4 regions of the Rhizobium sp. K102 genome follow, and region 1 is predicted to be linked to each of the others. Evidence: predicted binding sites of a transcription regulator. Region 1 holds the regulator's gene; each other region holds the start of a gene.
The links. The regulator LexA, encoded in region 1, represses DNA repair genes until DNA is damaged. The targets are predictions, from matches to a motif close to TGTTCNNNNTGTGTTCNG.
Positions count from the first base shown of each region.

Region 1 (3,208 bases):
GCCGGTCGTGGCGGTCGCCGGTTTCTTCGGCGGCGTCTTCCTGACCTCGCTGATCGGCGGATTTTCCACGGCGCTGTTTGCGGTCGAGCATTTTCATCGCCTGACCGCTTATGGCCTGCCGGCAAACCTTGCGACAATGCCGATCATCTCCTTCATCGTCATGCCGGCCGGACTGCTGGCGATGTTGCTCATGCCGTTCGGTCTGGACGCTCCGCTCTGGAAGGTGGTCGGCTTCGGCCTCGATCTGGTGATTGCGGTCGCCAAGACGGTGTCCGGCTGGGGCGGCGATATCGACCTCGGCCGCTTGCCCGCCTGGTATTTCGCGGTCGCCGTGGCAGGCTTTCTGCTGCTGACGCTGCTCCGCACCCGGTTGCGCCATGCCGGCACATCGATCCTCGCCGTCTCGACGCTCATCGTGCTCACTCTGCCGGGGTCCCGGCCACCGGATCTGGTAATATCCGAGGATGGTGGTCTGGTCGCGCTTGTCGCGACGGCGGCACTGGCTTCCAACCGCGAAAATCCGCCGGATTTCATCTTCGGCCAGTGGCAGAGAGCGCTGGTCCTGCCGGCGCACTACCCGCCGAAGATTCTGGATGGCCCTGCCATCCCGCCACCGGGTGAGGACCGCCGCGTCAGGCTGTCCCGCGACCAGCAGAATGACGCGAGGACGGCAATGGTGGCCGCTGCAGCCGGCGGTGAGGTAAATCGATTTTCCTGCGTCAAGAAGGCCTGGTGCATAGCCAGGCTCGGCAATGGCCATGTCGTCGCCGTCATCGACAATGCCGCCTATCTCGGCCCGGCCTGCGACGCCGGCGAGATTGTCGTGACCGCGGTGCGCCTGCGTTTCGACCGCTGCCGCTCGGGTGCGACGCTATTCACCGGCGAGACGCTGCGCAGGACCGGTTCCGTCGAACTGCGTTTTGCGCAGACGGGATTCGAGGTCGCAACCGCATTCGATGTTTTGTCGCGTCCATGGATGCGCCATCGCGCCTATGATTGGCGCAAAGACAGTTTTACCGAATCCGGCCCGTCCGCTGTCAGTGATAACGGCGAATGAGGCCGACCAGCTTGCCCTGCACCTTGACCCGGTCAGGCCCGAAAATACGGGTCTCGTAAGCCGGGTTGGCGGCTTCGAGGGCGATCGAGGCACCTTTGCGGCGAAAGCGCTTGAGCGTCGCTTCCTCGTCGTCCACCAGCGCAACGACGATATCGCCGGGACTTGCGGTGCTGCCGTTGCGGATAATCACCGTGTCGCCGTCGAAGATTCCGGCGTCGATCATCGAATCGCCCTTGACCTCCAGCGCATAATGCTCGCCCGAGCCGAGCATATCCGCGGGAACGACGATGTCGTGCGTGTTGTTCTGGATCGCCGAGATCGGAACGCCGGCGGCGATCCGGCCCATGACTGGCACGGACACAGTGTTGCCGTTGTCGGCGATCGGCTTTGCGGGGGCGGGGGCGGCGACCGGCTGGGGCTTGCCGAGGCTGCCTTCAATAACGCTCGGTGAAAAACCGCGGCGCGGCTGAAGACTGGGGCTATAGGCCTCCGGCAGCTTGATCACTTCCAGGGCCCGGGCCCGGTTCGGTAGGCGGCGAATGAAACCACGTTCCTCCAGCGCCGTGATCAGGCGATGAATGCCGGATTTCGAGGCGAGATCCAGGGCATCCTTCATCTCGTCGAAAGAGGGCGGAACGCCGGATTCCTTCATGCGCTCATGAATGAAAAGGAGAAGCTCCTGTTGTTTGCGCGTGAGCATCGACGTCAGACCCCGTGATTGAAACAAATCCAGAACGGACACTATATGTTCCATATGTGTTCCGCAAGTAGCTAAATTTCCGTAAAACTTCGCACCAACTCGTCGAGATTTTTATTTTCATTCGCCGGATTGGCGCACATGTCTTGCATTGGGGTGGTGCTGTCGCACATCTCTGGCGTGTCAGGAGGGATATCATGATCGCACATTCCGCCAAACCGCACCCGCTGGATCATGTCGTACTGCCCGTCGTCAATATCGACCTGGCGCGCGAAAGGCTCGGCAAGCTCGGCTTTACCGTCGCCGCCGATGCGCGCCATCCGTTCGGAACGGAAAATGCCTGCGTTTTTTTCGCCGACAAGACCTATATCGAGCCGCTCGGCGTGGCGAGTGTCGAGGAGAGCGAGACAGCGGCCCGCCAGGGCAATGTCTTCATCGCCCGCAATCGCGCCTTCCGCTTCCGCTGCGGCGAGGAGGGACTTTCGGCGTTGGCCTTTCTCACCGAGGATGCCGGCCTCGATCATCGGCGATTCGTGGGCAACGGCGCGAGTGGCGGCGAGATGTTGCAGTTCAGCCGGCCGATGCGGATGCCGGACGGTTCGGAAAGCGTCGGCAGCTTCAAACTGGCCTTTTCAGGAGATCTGCGCGCGCCCGACTTCTTTCTCTTCACCTGTCAGCGCATCAATTCGTTCCCGGCCGGTCGTGCCGCCCTGGAGACGCATGCCAATGGCGTGACCGGCATTGCCGAGATCGCGCTTTGTTCGCCGGAGCCGGCTGCGTTTGCCGCCTTCGTTGGTCTTGCGGTCGGGCAGACGGTGGTGGAGAAAACCGGTTTCGGCATGAAGATCGCGGCATCCAATGCCAAGATCAGCCTGATGACGCCGGAAGGGCTGGAGGCCTATTTCGAGCTTGTCGTTTCCGCCGCCGATCGTGGCCTGCGCGGTCAGGCAATCCTCTTCACCGTCACCGATCTTGCCGTGACAGAAGCGCATTTGGCTGCTAACGGAGTGACATACACACGCAAGAACAATCGCATTCTGGTGAAGCCCACGCCCGGGCAGGGCGCGCTTTTTGCCTTCGAGGAACCACGATGAGCACTGATACCAATTCCGAAGTCAAGATCGGCGAGGGCGCAGGCCAGGTCACCTTTTCCAACACCGGCCGCCTGTCGCTGATTGCCGGCCCCTGCCAGATGGAAAGCCGCGACCACGCCTTCATGATGGCCGGCACGCTGAAGGAGCTCTGCGCAAAGCTCGGCATCGGCCTCGTCTACAAGAGCTCTTTCGACAAGGCGAACCGCACGTCGCTTTCGGCCGAGCGCGGCATTGGCCTTGAAAAGGGCATGGAGGTCTTCGCCGACCTGAAGAAGGAGTTCGGCTTTCCGGTCTTGACCGACGTCCACACCGCCGAACAATGCGCCGAGGTGGTGGAGGTGATCGACGTTCTGCAGATCC
Region 1 covers NZ_CP092436.1:1,583,228-1,586,435, reverse strand. The annotation lists gene MHI61_RS13670 (ComEC/Rec2 family competence protein) at 1-1,057, shown strand, start outside; gene lexA (transcriptional repressor LexA) at 1,038-1,757, opposite strand; gene MHI61_RS13660 (VOC family protein) at 1,952-2,848, shown strand; gene kdsA (3-deoxy-8-phosphooctulonate synthase) at 2,845-3,208, shown strand, end outside.

Region 2 (3,208 bases), 1.1 Mb from region 1:
CCGCCTGCATCGCCTTCAGCTTCAAGCGGGCCGGATTGAAGATGCTGGCATAATAGGTGCGCCAGAGCTCATCGGTTACGTCGGTAAGATTGGGCTTCTCGCAAGGTTCGTCGCTGATCGTCAGCCGCTCGCCGTCCCAGGCGGCCGATCCCTTGGGCGTGGCGATCAACCAGTCCATGTCGGTGAAACGTCGTTGGAAGAAGGGCGCCGTCCCCCTGACGATGTGGTGGTCCGGCTCGAACCAGGCGATGAATTTTCGCCGCCCTGCGGAAACCGCGCCAACCTCCTTGAAGCGGACGAAGGCCGTCATCTTGTGCGCGTCGCGATGCACGTTTTTCGCCATCAGCCTGGCACGCACGACATCCTCGTCGGAGGTCACCTCAAGCAGCTGCCGGTCCAGCTGCAGCCGCCAGAGCAGGCGGTAAAGCAGCGAGAAGCGCGCCGGATCGGAATGGCAAAGAACCGTCTCAGCAAGCTCGATGAAGGTGGGCGGCACCGTCATCGGCTTGCGTGATGCCGCCGGCGCCGGCGGCATGGCGTCGCGCTGAAAGGAAAGATCCGCCTCCGCACTTCTTTCGCGCCACTCGATCTCCTCAGGCACTATGCCGGCGGCCGCCAAGGCGCGCGCGGCATCACGCCATTCGGCAAGATCTCCGCGTCCTGCGAGCACGACCCGGCGCATCACAGCAACGATAATTGTTCGGGCTGCGGCTCGAACATGGCGCGAAGGTCCGGCCTATCGATCAGCCGGCGCGGCGACCAGCCTTCCGCCGAGATGAAGGACTGGACCTTCTTGATCGAAACGCCGAGCCGCGAGAGATCATCCAGCCGCAGACGGCGAAAGCGGCGCGCCGAAACGACCGCCTTGACCGTCTTGGTGCCGAGGCCGGGCACGCGCAGCAACCGTTCACGCTCGGCCCTGTTGATATCGACGGGGAATTCGGCCCGGTTGGCCAGCGCCCAGGCAAGCTTCGGGTCGAGGTTGAGATCGAGCATGCCGCCCGCCTGATTGGCGGTGATCTCGTCGATGCCGAAACCATAGAAGCGGTAGAGCCAGTCGGCCTGATAGAGCCGGTGCTCGCGCATCAGCGGCGGCTTGATCAGTGGCAGGTTCTTCGACGAATCCGGTATCGGGCTGAAGGCGGAATAATAGACGCGCTTGAGGCCGTAGCTGCTGTAAAGCCGGCCGCTGGTCGCAAGGATGGTCGCGTCACTCGCGCCGTCGGCGCCGACGATCATCTGCGTGCTCTGGCCGGCCGGGACGAAACGCTGGCGTTTCTTGCTTTTCAGCGTCGGCTCGCCGGCCGCCTCGATCTTCAGCCTGAGGTCAGCCATCGATCGGCGGATATTGGCAGGCTTCTTTTCCGGCGCGAAGCGGCTGATGCCGTTATCCGTCGGCAGCTCGATATTGAGCGACAGCCGGTCGGCATAAAGCCCCGCCTCCTCAATCAGCCGCGGCGACGCCTCGGGGATCGATTTCAGGTGGATATAACCGCGGAAATCATGCGTCACGCGCAGTTCGCGGACGATGCGGACCATTTCCTCCATCGTGTAATCGGACGAACGGATAATGCCGGAGGAAAGGAAGAGGCCTTCGATATAGTTGCGGCGATAGAATTCCAGCGTCAGCCAGATCACCTCTTCGGGTGTAAAGCGCGCCCGTTCGACATTGCTCGACGAGCGATTGACGCAATAGGCGCAGTCGTAGATGCAGAAATTGGTCAGCAGGATCTTCAGAAGCGAAATGCATCGACCATCCGGCGCATAGGCATGGCAGATGCCGGATCCCTCGGTCGAACCGAGCCCGCCGCTTGTGCTCGAATCGCGTTTCAGCGTGCCGCTGGAGGCGCAGGAAGCGTCATATTTCGCGGCATCGGACAGGATGGCCAAGCGTTCGGCAAGCGACTTCTTCATTCCTATGTTCACTATATGTTCTAATATACGGAGTCAATCCGGCTCCATCCCGCCCCTGCCCGATTTTCACGCGCACCACCTGATATCGCGGGGGTTGCGTTGCGTTTATGCGAATTTTCTGGAAATCGGCCTTGGCGATCTGCTATAAGCACTTAACTAGGATTGTGGCACGGTTCCGAAGCTCCCCTTCGGGACCTGTTTTCTTTTGTGTTTGCGCCTGACGTGCCGATACAAGGAGTGAAGGACAGAAAAATGGTTGAAAAGGTACCGATGACACAGGGTGGTTTCGTCAAGCTGCAGGAAGAACTGCGCTGGCGTCAGCAGGAGGAGCGCCCCCGAATCATCGAGGCGATCGCCGAAGCCCGTGCCCATGGCGACCTTTCCGAAAACGCCGAATATCACGCTGCCAAGGAAGCCCAGAGCCACAATGAAGGCCGCATCAGCGAGCTGGAAGACCTGACGGCGCGCGCCGAGGTCATCGACCTCACGAAGATGTCGGGCCACAAGATCAAGTTCGGCGCCAAGGTGAAGCTCGTCGACGAGGACACCGAGGAAGAAAAGACCTACCAGATCGTCGGCGACCAGGAAGCCGACGTCAAGGCCGGCCGCATCTCCATCTCCTCCCCGATCGCCCGTGCGCTGATCGGCAAGGAAGTCGGCGATTCCATCGAGGTCAACGCGCCCGGCGGCTCCAAGGCCTACGAAATCCTCCAGGTTTCCTGGGGCTGATCACCCGCCACAAACGAGACCCCTCCCTTGCCTGATATGCGTGACGTCGAGATCATCGCGCCCAATTTCAAGCGCCGGCTCTCCGGCGTCACGTCGACCATCGTCCAGCTCATCCCATGCCAGACCCGGCTCGGCATCGGGATCGCGACCCTCGGCCCGGGCCTGCCCGAGGACCTGCCGAAACTGAGATGGCTGCAACTTTTAAGCCTCTGGCGCCCGCCGGCACGCCGGCGCCATCGCGTCTGGCACGCCCGCCGCAACAATGAGATGGCCGTCGGCATCCTGCTCCGCTATCTCCTGCGCATGCCGCTGAAGCTCATCTTCACCTCCGCTGCGCAGCGCCGCCACACCGCCTACACGAAATGGCTGATCCGCCGCATGGACGCGGTGATCGCGACCAGCGACCGCTCCGGCTCCTTCCTCGAAGTGCCGCACACGGTCATCCAGCATGGCGTCGATCTGTCCCTGTTCCATCCGCCGGAAGCGGCGGAAGACGGCATTGCCGCGACCGGTCTGCCCGGCCGCTATCTTGTCGGCTGTTTCGGTCGTGTGCGCCATCAGAAGG
Region 2 covers NZ_CP092436.1:529,244-532,451, reverse strand. The annotation lists gene MHI61_RS08525 (UdgX family uracil-DNA binding protein) at 1-682, opposite strand, end outside; gene MHI61_RS08520 (putative DNA modification/repair radical SAM protein) at 682-1,914, opposite strand; gene greA (transcription elongation factor GreA) at 2,167-2,643, shown strand; gene MHI61_RS08510 (glycosyltransferase family 4 protein) at 2,671-3,208, shown strand, end outside.
Region 2: the regulator LexA is predicted to act here: its motif matches at 1,920-1,937, upstream of MHI61_RS08520 (putative DNA modification/repair radical SAM protein).

Region 3 (3,208 bases), 960 kb from region 1:
GGTGACGACGGCAAGTTTGGCGAAGATATCGATGAGCGGCGAGAACATCACCGAAAGAAACATCAGCGCAAGCCCCATCGTCACGTCGGAAGGGGACGAAACGGGCCGGGCGGAGGTACTGCTCATAGTGGAATTCTCGTTATCCGGGATTTTGGCCGTTCCGGCTTTTGCTGACCGCGCCGTCACACCAGTCCGCGAAGGCGGAAATGGCTGCATCTGCGCCGACCTCATTCAGCGTTTCGTGCCGCGTGTCCTGATATATCTCGGTGCTGATACGGGAGAAGCCATGGCCTTTCAAATGGTTCGACAGCCAGACCACGGCTTTTCCACGCTCCGTCGCCGGATCTTCTGCGCCGCCGACCAGATGGATCGGCAGGTCATGCCGCAGCCGGTCGAGATGGATCTTTTGCGGTGCGCGGAAGGTTAGTTCGAAGACATCGAGCCAGAGCGAAACCGAGGCGTCGAAGCCGCAAAGAGGGTCGGCGACATATTTGTCGACTTCATCGGGAATATGCGAAAGCCAGTCGAATTCCGTGCGGCGGTTGGCAATGGACCGGCCCCAGGCGGCGAAGGTGAGTTTCGGCAGGAGGCCGCTCGGCACGTCCGAGCCTTTCAGCATGCGTTCGGCAATGAGGATCGCCTGGGCGGCTCGGCCGGCAAGACCGACGGCGAAATTCGAATTCCAGACGGCGACCGCGTCGAATTCGGCAGGAGCGGCGACGGCGGCATTGAGCGCGATAAGGCCACCCATCGAATGGCCGAAGAGGATCACCTTTAGGCCGGGATGGCGCGAGGCCGCATGGGCGCGCATGGCCATGATGTCGCCGATCACCCGTTCGACTCCATCCCGCCGCGCGAAGCGGCCGATCGGCGCGTCGAGCGCCGTCGTCTCGCCATGGCCGCGGTGATCATGGGCATAGACGTGATAGCCGCGCGCCGCCATCGCCTCGGCAAAGCGGCGATACCGCTTCGAGTGCTCCGCCAGGCCGTGCGATATCAACAGAATGCCGCATGCGGGGCCGGTGGCCTCGGCATGGTGATAAGCCAGCGATGCTCCCGGCACGGAGAGCCATTGCGTTTCAGAAAACATTCGGATCCTACCTGCCGCAGCAGAACAGATCGCTAGCGCATAATTTCCGAAAGCGAAATCGCTTTAAGCAATTATGCTTCAACTCAAAGTGACAAAGCGTCGGGTGCGTGACTTTAAGGCGCCGAACGCAGTCGATAACAAATTAAAGGAATATTTGCGATTCAGGGTTGCTGTCGTTTACTCTTTGTGCTTATCTGTTCCTGTATTGTTCTTCTATGGGGGTTGAAATGAGCAGCATGCAGTTGCGTACCTTGACGTTCGCCGTATCGATGGCCCTTGCCGGCGCCGCCATGGCGCAGGAGGCCACGGGACGCACCCGTTTCATTCTTGCGGCGAGCTGGCAGCCCGCCTTCTGTCAGACAAACCAGAAGAAGGCCGAATGCGCAAGCCAGACCGGCGAGCGCCACGACGCAACGAATTTCTCGCTGCACGGTCTCTGGCCGATGCGACAAGATTATTGCGGCGTCAGCGACGACCAGAAGGCTGCCGACAAGGACGGCAAATGGTCTACACTGCCGGCGGTCACGCTTTCGGCCGAGACGCAGGCGGCGCTGGCCAAGGCGATGCCCGGCACGCAGTCCGGCCTGGAACGGCACGAATGGACAAAGCATGGCACCTGCACGAAAATGAGCGCGGAAGATTATTTCGGCGTCAGCGTCCATCTCGTGAGTGCGCTCAACGCATCGGCCGTGCGCGACCTCTTCGCCGCCAATATCGGCAAGACGGTCAAGTCCGATGCGATCAAGGCGGCTTTCGACAAGAGCTTCGGGCCGGGTGCGGGCGACCGCGTCAAGATGAGCTGCCGGCGGGCCGGCAATGTCAGGATGATCAGCGAGCTGACGATCGGGCTGTCTCAGGATGCGGGAACGGCGGCGGCAAAAAGCGGCGGCCTTGGCGATCTGATCCAGGGGGCGGGAAAAACCTCTTTCGGCTGCGATGAAGGTGTCGTCGATGCGGCGGGCTTCTGACCGGAATCCTGCCTAAACCGGGTTTCGGCGTTGCCCACAGGCGCTGTTTCGCCTACATAGCGGCACGAAACGAAGTTTCCCGCCCGGAGCAGCGCAGCATGGCACGTCAATTCATCTATCATATGTCCGGCCTCAACAAGGCCTATGGCAACAAGAAGATCCTGGAGAACATCCACCTTTCTTTCTACCCGGATGCCAAGATCGGCATCCTCGGGCCGAACGGCGCCGGTAAATCCACTGTGCTGCGCATCATTGCCGGCCAGGACAAGGAGTATACGGGCGAAGCCTGGCTGGCCGAGGGTGCCACCGTCGGCTATCTCGAGCAGGAACCGCGTCTCGACCCGAACAAGACGGTGTTCGAAAACGTCATGGAAGGCGTTGCCTCGAAGACGGCGATCCTCGATCGCTACAACGAATTGATGATGAACTATTCCGACGAGACCGCGGAAGAGGGCGCCAAGCTGCAGGACATCATCGACAGCCAGAACCTCTGGGATCTGGAAAGCCAGGTCGAGATGGCGATGGAAGCCCTGCGCTGCCCGCCGCGCGACGCCGATGTCACCAGCCTGTCCGGTGGTGAACGCCGCCGTATCGCGCTCTGCCGCCTGCTGCTTTCGCAGCCGGATCTGCTGTTGCTCGACGAACCGACCAACCATCTCGACGCCGAAACCATCGCCTGGCTCGAAAAGCATCTGCGCGACTATCCCGGCGCGGTGATGATGATCACCCACGATCGTTACTTCCTCGACAACGTCACCGGATGGATCCTCGAACTCGACCGCGGCCGCGGCATTCCCTACGAAGGCAATTACTCGGCCTACCTGCAGGCGAAAGCCAAGCGCATGCTGCAGGAAAACCGCGAAGAGGCCTCGCGCCAGAAGGCCATCAGCCGCGAACAGGAATGGATCGCCTCCAGCCCGAAGGCGCGTCAGGCCAAGTCCAAGGCGCGTATCAAGTCATACGAGCAGTTGGTGGATGCCGCCGAAAAGCAGCGTCCCGGCGACGCGCAGATCATCATCCCGGTCAGCGAGCGCCTCGGCCAGGTGGTCATTGAGATGGAAGGCATCACCAAGGGCTTCGAGGGCCGCACACTGATCAACGACCTGTCGATCAAACTGCCGCCCGGCGGCATCGTCGGCATTATCGGGCC
Region 3 covers NZ_CP092436.1:628,093-631,300, forward strand. The annotation lists gene MHI61_RS08995 (DMT family transporter) at 1-126, opposite strand, end outside; gene MHI61_RS09000 (alpha/beta hydrolase) at 140-1,090, opposite strand; gene MHI61_RS09005 (ribonuclease) at 1,318-2,058, shown strand; gene ettA (energy-dependent translational throttle protein EttA) at 2,157-3,208, shown strand, end outside.
Region 3: the regulator LexA is predicted to act here: its motif matches at 1,286-1,303, upstream of MHI61_RS09005 (ribonuclease).

Region 4 (3,208 bases), 140 kb from region 1:
CGCTTCACAATCGCAGAAAATCACGCACCCATATGGGCTTTCGGAGAGACGATGGCAAGCGCCGACCAATTGATCAACGCCTTCACGACGCTTCTCGTCACCATCGATCCGCCGGGGCTCGCCCCCATCTTCCTGGGACTGACGACCGGCATGAGCCGGAGCCAGCGAACCCAGGTGGCGCTACGCGGCTCAACCATCGCCTTCATCATCCTCGCCGTCTTCGCCCTGTTCGGCTCAAGCGTTCTCGGCGTGCTCGGCATTTCGATTGGCGCCTTCCGCATCGCCGGCGGGCTGCTGCTCTTCTGGATCGCCTTCGAAATGGTGTTCGAGAGGCGCCAGGAGCGGAAAGAGAAAGCCAGCGAGGCAGCTGTCACCAAAGATCATATCGAGAATATCGCCGTATTCCCCCTCGCCTTGCCGCTGATCGCCGGCCCGGGTGCGATCTCGGCGACAATCCTGCTTGCCGGCACGCTGCCGACCTCGGTGGAAAAGGCCCAGCTGATCGCCGTCATCGCCGCCAATCTACTGCTGACACTGCTGATGCTGCTGATTGCCGACAGGCTCGACCGTTTCCTCGGCGTCACCGGGCGGGCGATCCTGACGCGGCTCCTCGGCGTCATCCTCGCCGCCCTTGCCGTGCAGTTTGTCGTCGACGGCGCGAAGGCGGCGCTTAATCTGATCAGCGCGACGCCGCACTGAACAGCGCGAGAGCAAACAAAAAAGAGTATGACGCGTCAAAGGCATCATGCTCTCGGATCTTCTTCAAGCCGGGATATGCGGCCGATCAGAACGGGATGTCGTCATCGAGATCGCGCGAGAAGTTGCCGCCGCCGCCGCCGCGGTTCGACGATGAGGACGACGCCGGGGCGCCGTAATCGTCGCCGTAATCATTGTTGCTACTGCCGCCGCGGCCACCGGAGCTCGCAGCACCGCCATCGCCGCGGCCGTCGAGCATGGTCAGCGTCGAGCTGAAGCCCTGCAGCACCACTTCCGTCGAATAGCGGTCCTGGCCCTGCTGATCCTGCCATTTGCGGGTCTGCAGCTGACCTTCGATATAGAGCTTGGCGCCTTTCTTCACATATTGCTCGACGACCTTGCAGAGGCCTTCGTTGAAGACGACGACAGTGTGCCATTCGGTCTTTTCGCGGCGTTCGCCGGAATTGCGGTCACGCCAGGTCTCCGAGGTCGCGATACGGAGATTGGCGATCGGCCGGCCATCCTGAGTGCGGCGGATTTCGGGGTCTGCACCCACGTTTCCAACCAGAATTACCTTGTTCACGCTACCAGCCATGCTTCTCACCCTGCCTGCCGCCCTGCCCGGCGGCGTTTCAATCGATCGGCGCACCTTAAACCATCACGGACCGCCGATGCGCATGGGCGGCATTTAATCCACATGTTTATCCATCAGAAAGCCGCATGCATTCATCAGGAATTTTGTTCTTTATTTGTTCTAGTTTATCCGTATGATCCTGTCAACAGAATCGAAAACCTTGAACCTTCCCGGATATTCAGCCTCGACTCGCCCGCCGGCATCACTAAATAAGGGCTGTTATCCAGAAAACCAAAGCAGAGACGATGAGCGAACTGAAGACGATCTCCATCCGCGGCGCGCGCGAGCACAATCTGAAGAGCATCGATCTCGATCTGCCGCGCAACAAGCTGATCGTCATGACCGGTCTTTCGGGCTCGGGCAAATCCTCGCTCGCCTTCGACACGATCTACGCCGAGGGCCAGCGGCGCTACGTCGAGAGCCTGTCCGCCTACGCCCGGCAGTTCCTCGAAATGATGCAGAAGCCCGATGTCGACCAGATCGACGGGCTGTCGCCGGCCATTTCGATCGAGCAGAAGACCACCTCGCGCAACCCGCGCTCGACGGTCGGCACCGTCACCGAGATCTACGACTATATGCGCCTGCTCTTTGCCCGCGTCGGCGTTCCCTATTCGCCGGCGACCGGCCTGCCGATCGAAAGCCAGACGGTCAGCCAGATGGTCGACCGCATCCTCGCTTTCGGCGAAGGCACCCGTCTTTATATTCTCGCGCCGCTCGTGCGCGGGCGCAAGGGCGAATACAAGAAGGAACTGGCGGAGCTGATGAAGAAGGGCTTCCAGCGCGTCAAGGTGGACGGCCAGTTCTACGAGATCGCCGAGGCGCCGGTTCTCGATAAGAAATACAAGCACGACATCGACGTCGTGGTCGACCGCATCGTCGTGCGCTCCGATGTTTCGGCGCGCCTGGCCGACAGCCTGGAGACTTGCCTGAAGCTCGCCGACGGGCTGGCAGTCGCCGAATTCGCCGACAAGCCGCTGCCGCCGGAGGAAACCTCAGCCGGCGGCTCGGCCAACAAGTCGCTGAACGAGACGCATGAGCGCGTGCTGTTTTCGGAGAAGTTCGCCTGCCCGGTCTCGGGCTTCACGATCCCGGAGATCGAACCCCGGCTGTTTTCCTTCAACAATCCCTTCGGCGCCTGCCCGACCTGCGACGGCCTCGGCGCCCAGCAGAAGATCGACGCCGACCTGATCGTGCCCGAGCCAGAGCGGACACTGCGCGACGGGGCGATCGCGCCCTGGGCCAAGTCGACCTCGCCCTACTACAACCAGACGCTGGAAGCGCTCGGCAAACATTACGGCTTCAAGCTCGGCACCCGCTGGAACGATCTTTCCGACGAGGCCAAGGATGTCATCCTCAACGGCACCGACGACAAGATCGAATTTCACTACGCCGACGGCGCGCGCTCCTATACGACCCACAAGAACTTCGAGGGCATCATCACCAATCTCGAGCGTCGCTGGAAGGAGACCGATTCCGCCTGGGCCCGCGAGGATATCGAGCGCTTCATGTCGGCAGCCCCCTGCCCGGCCTGCAACGGCTATCGCCTGAAGCCGGAAGCGCTCGCCGTGAAGATCAACAGGCTGCATATCGGCGAAGTGACCGAGATGTCGATCCGCGTCGCCCGCGACTGGTTCGAAACGCTGCCGGCCAGCTTCAACGCCAAGCAGAACGAGATCGCCGTGCGCATCCTCAAGGAAATCCGCGACCGGCTGCGCTTCCTCAACGATGTCGGCCTGGAGTACCTCAGCCTGTCGCGCAATTCCGGCACGCTGTCGGGCGGGGAGAGCCAGCGCATTCGCCTCGCCTCGCAGATCGGCTCGGGCTTGACCGGCGTGCTTTACGTGCTCGACGAGCCGTCGATCGGCCTGCATCAGCGCG
Region 4 covers NZ_CP092436.1:1,442,187-1,445,394, forward strand. The annotation lists gene MHI61_RS12950 (MarC family protein) at 52-699, shown strand; gene MHI61_RS12955 (single-stranded DNA-binding protein) at 785-1,291, opposite strand; gene uvrA (excinuclease ABC subunit UvrA) at 1,576-3,208, shown strand, end outside.
Region 4: the regulator LexA is predicted to act here: its motif matches at 1,436-1,453, upstream of uvrA (excinuclease ABC subunit UvrA).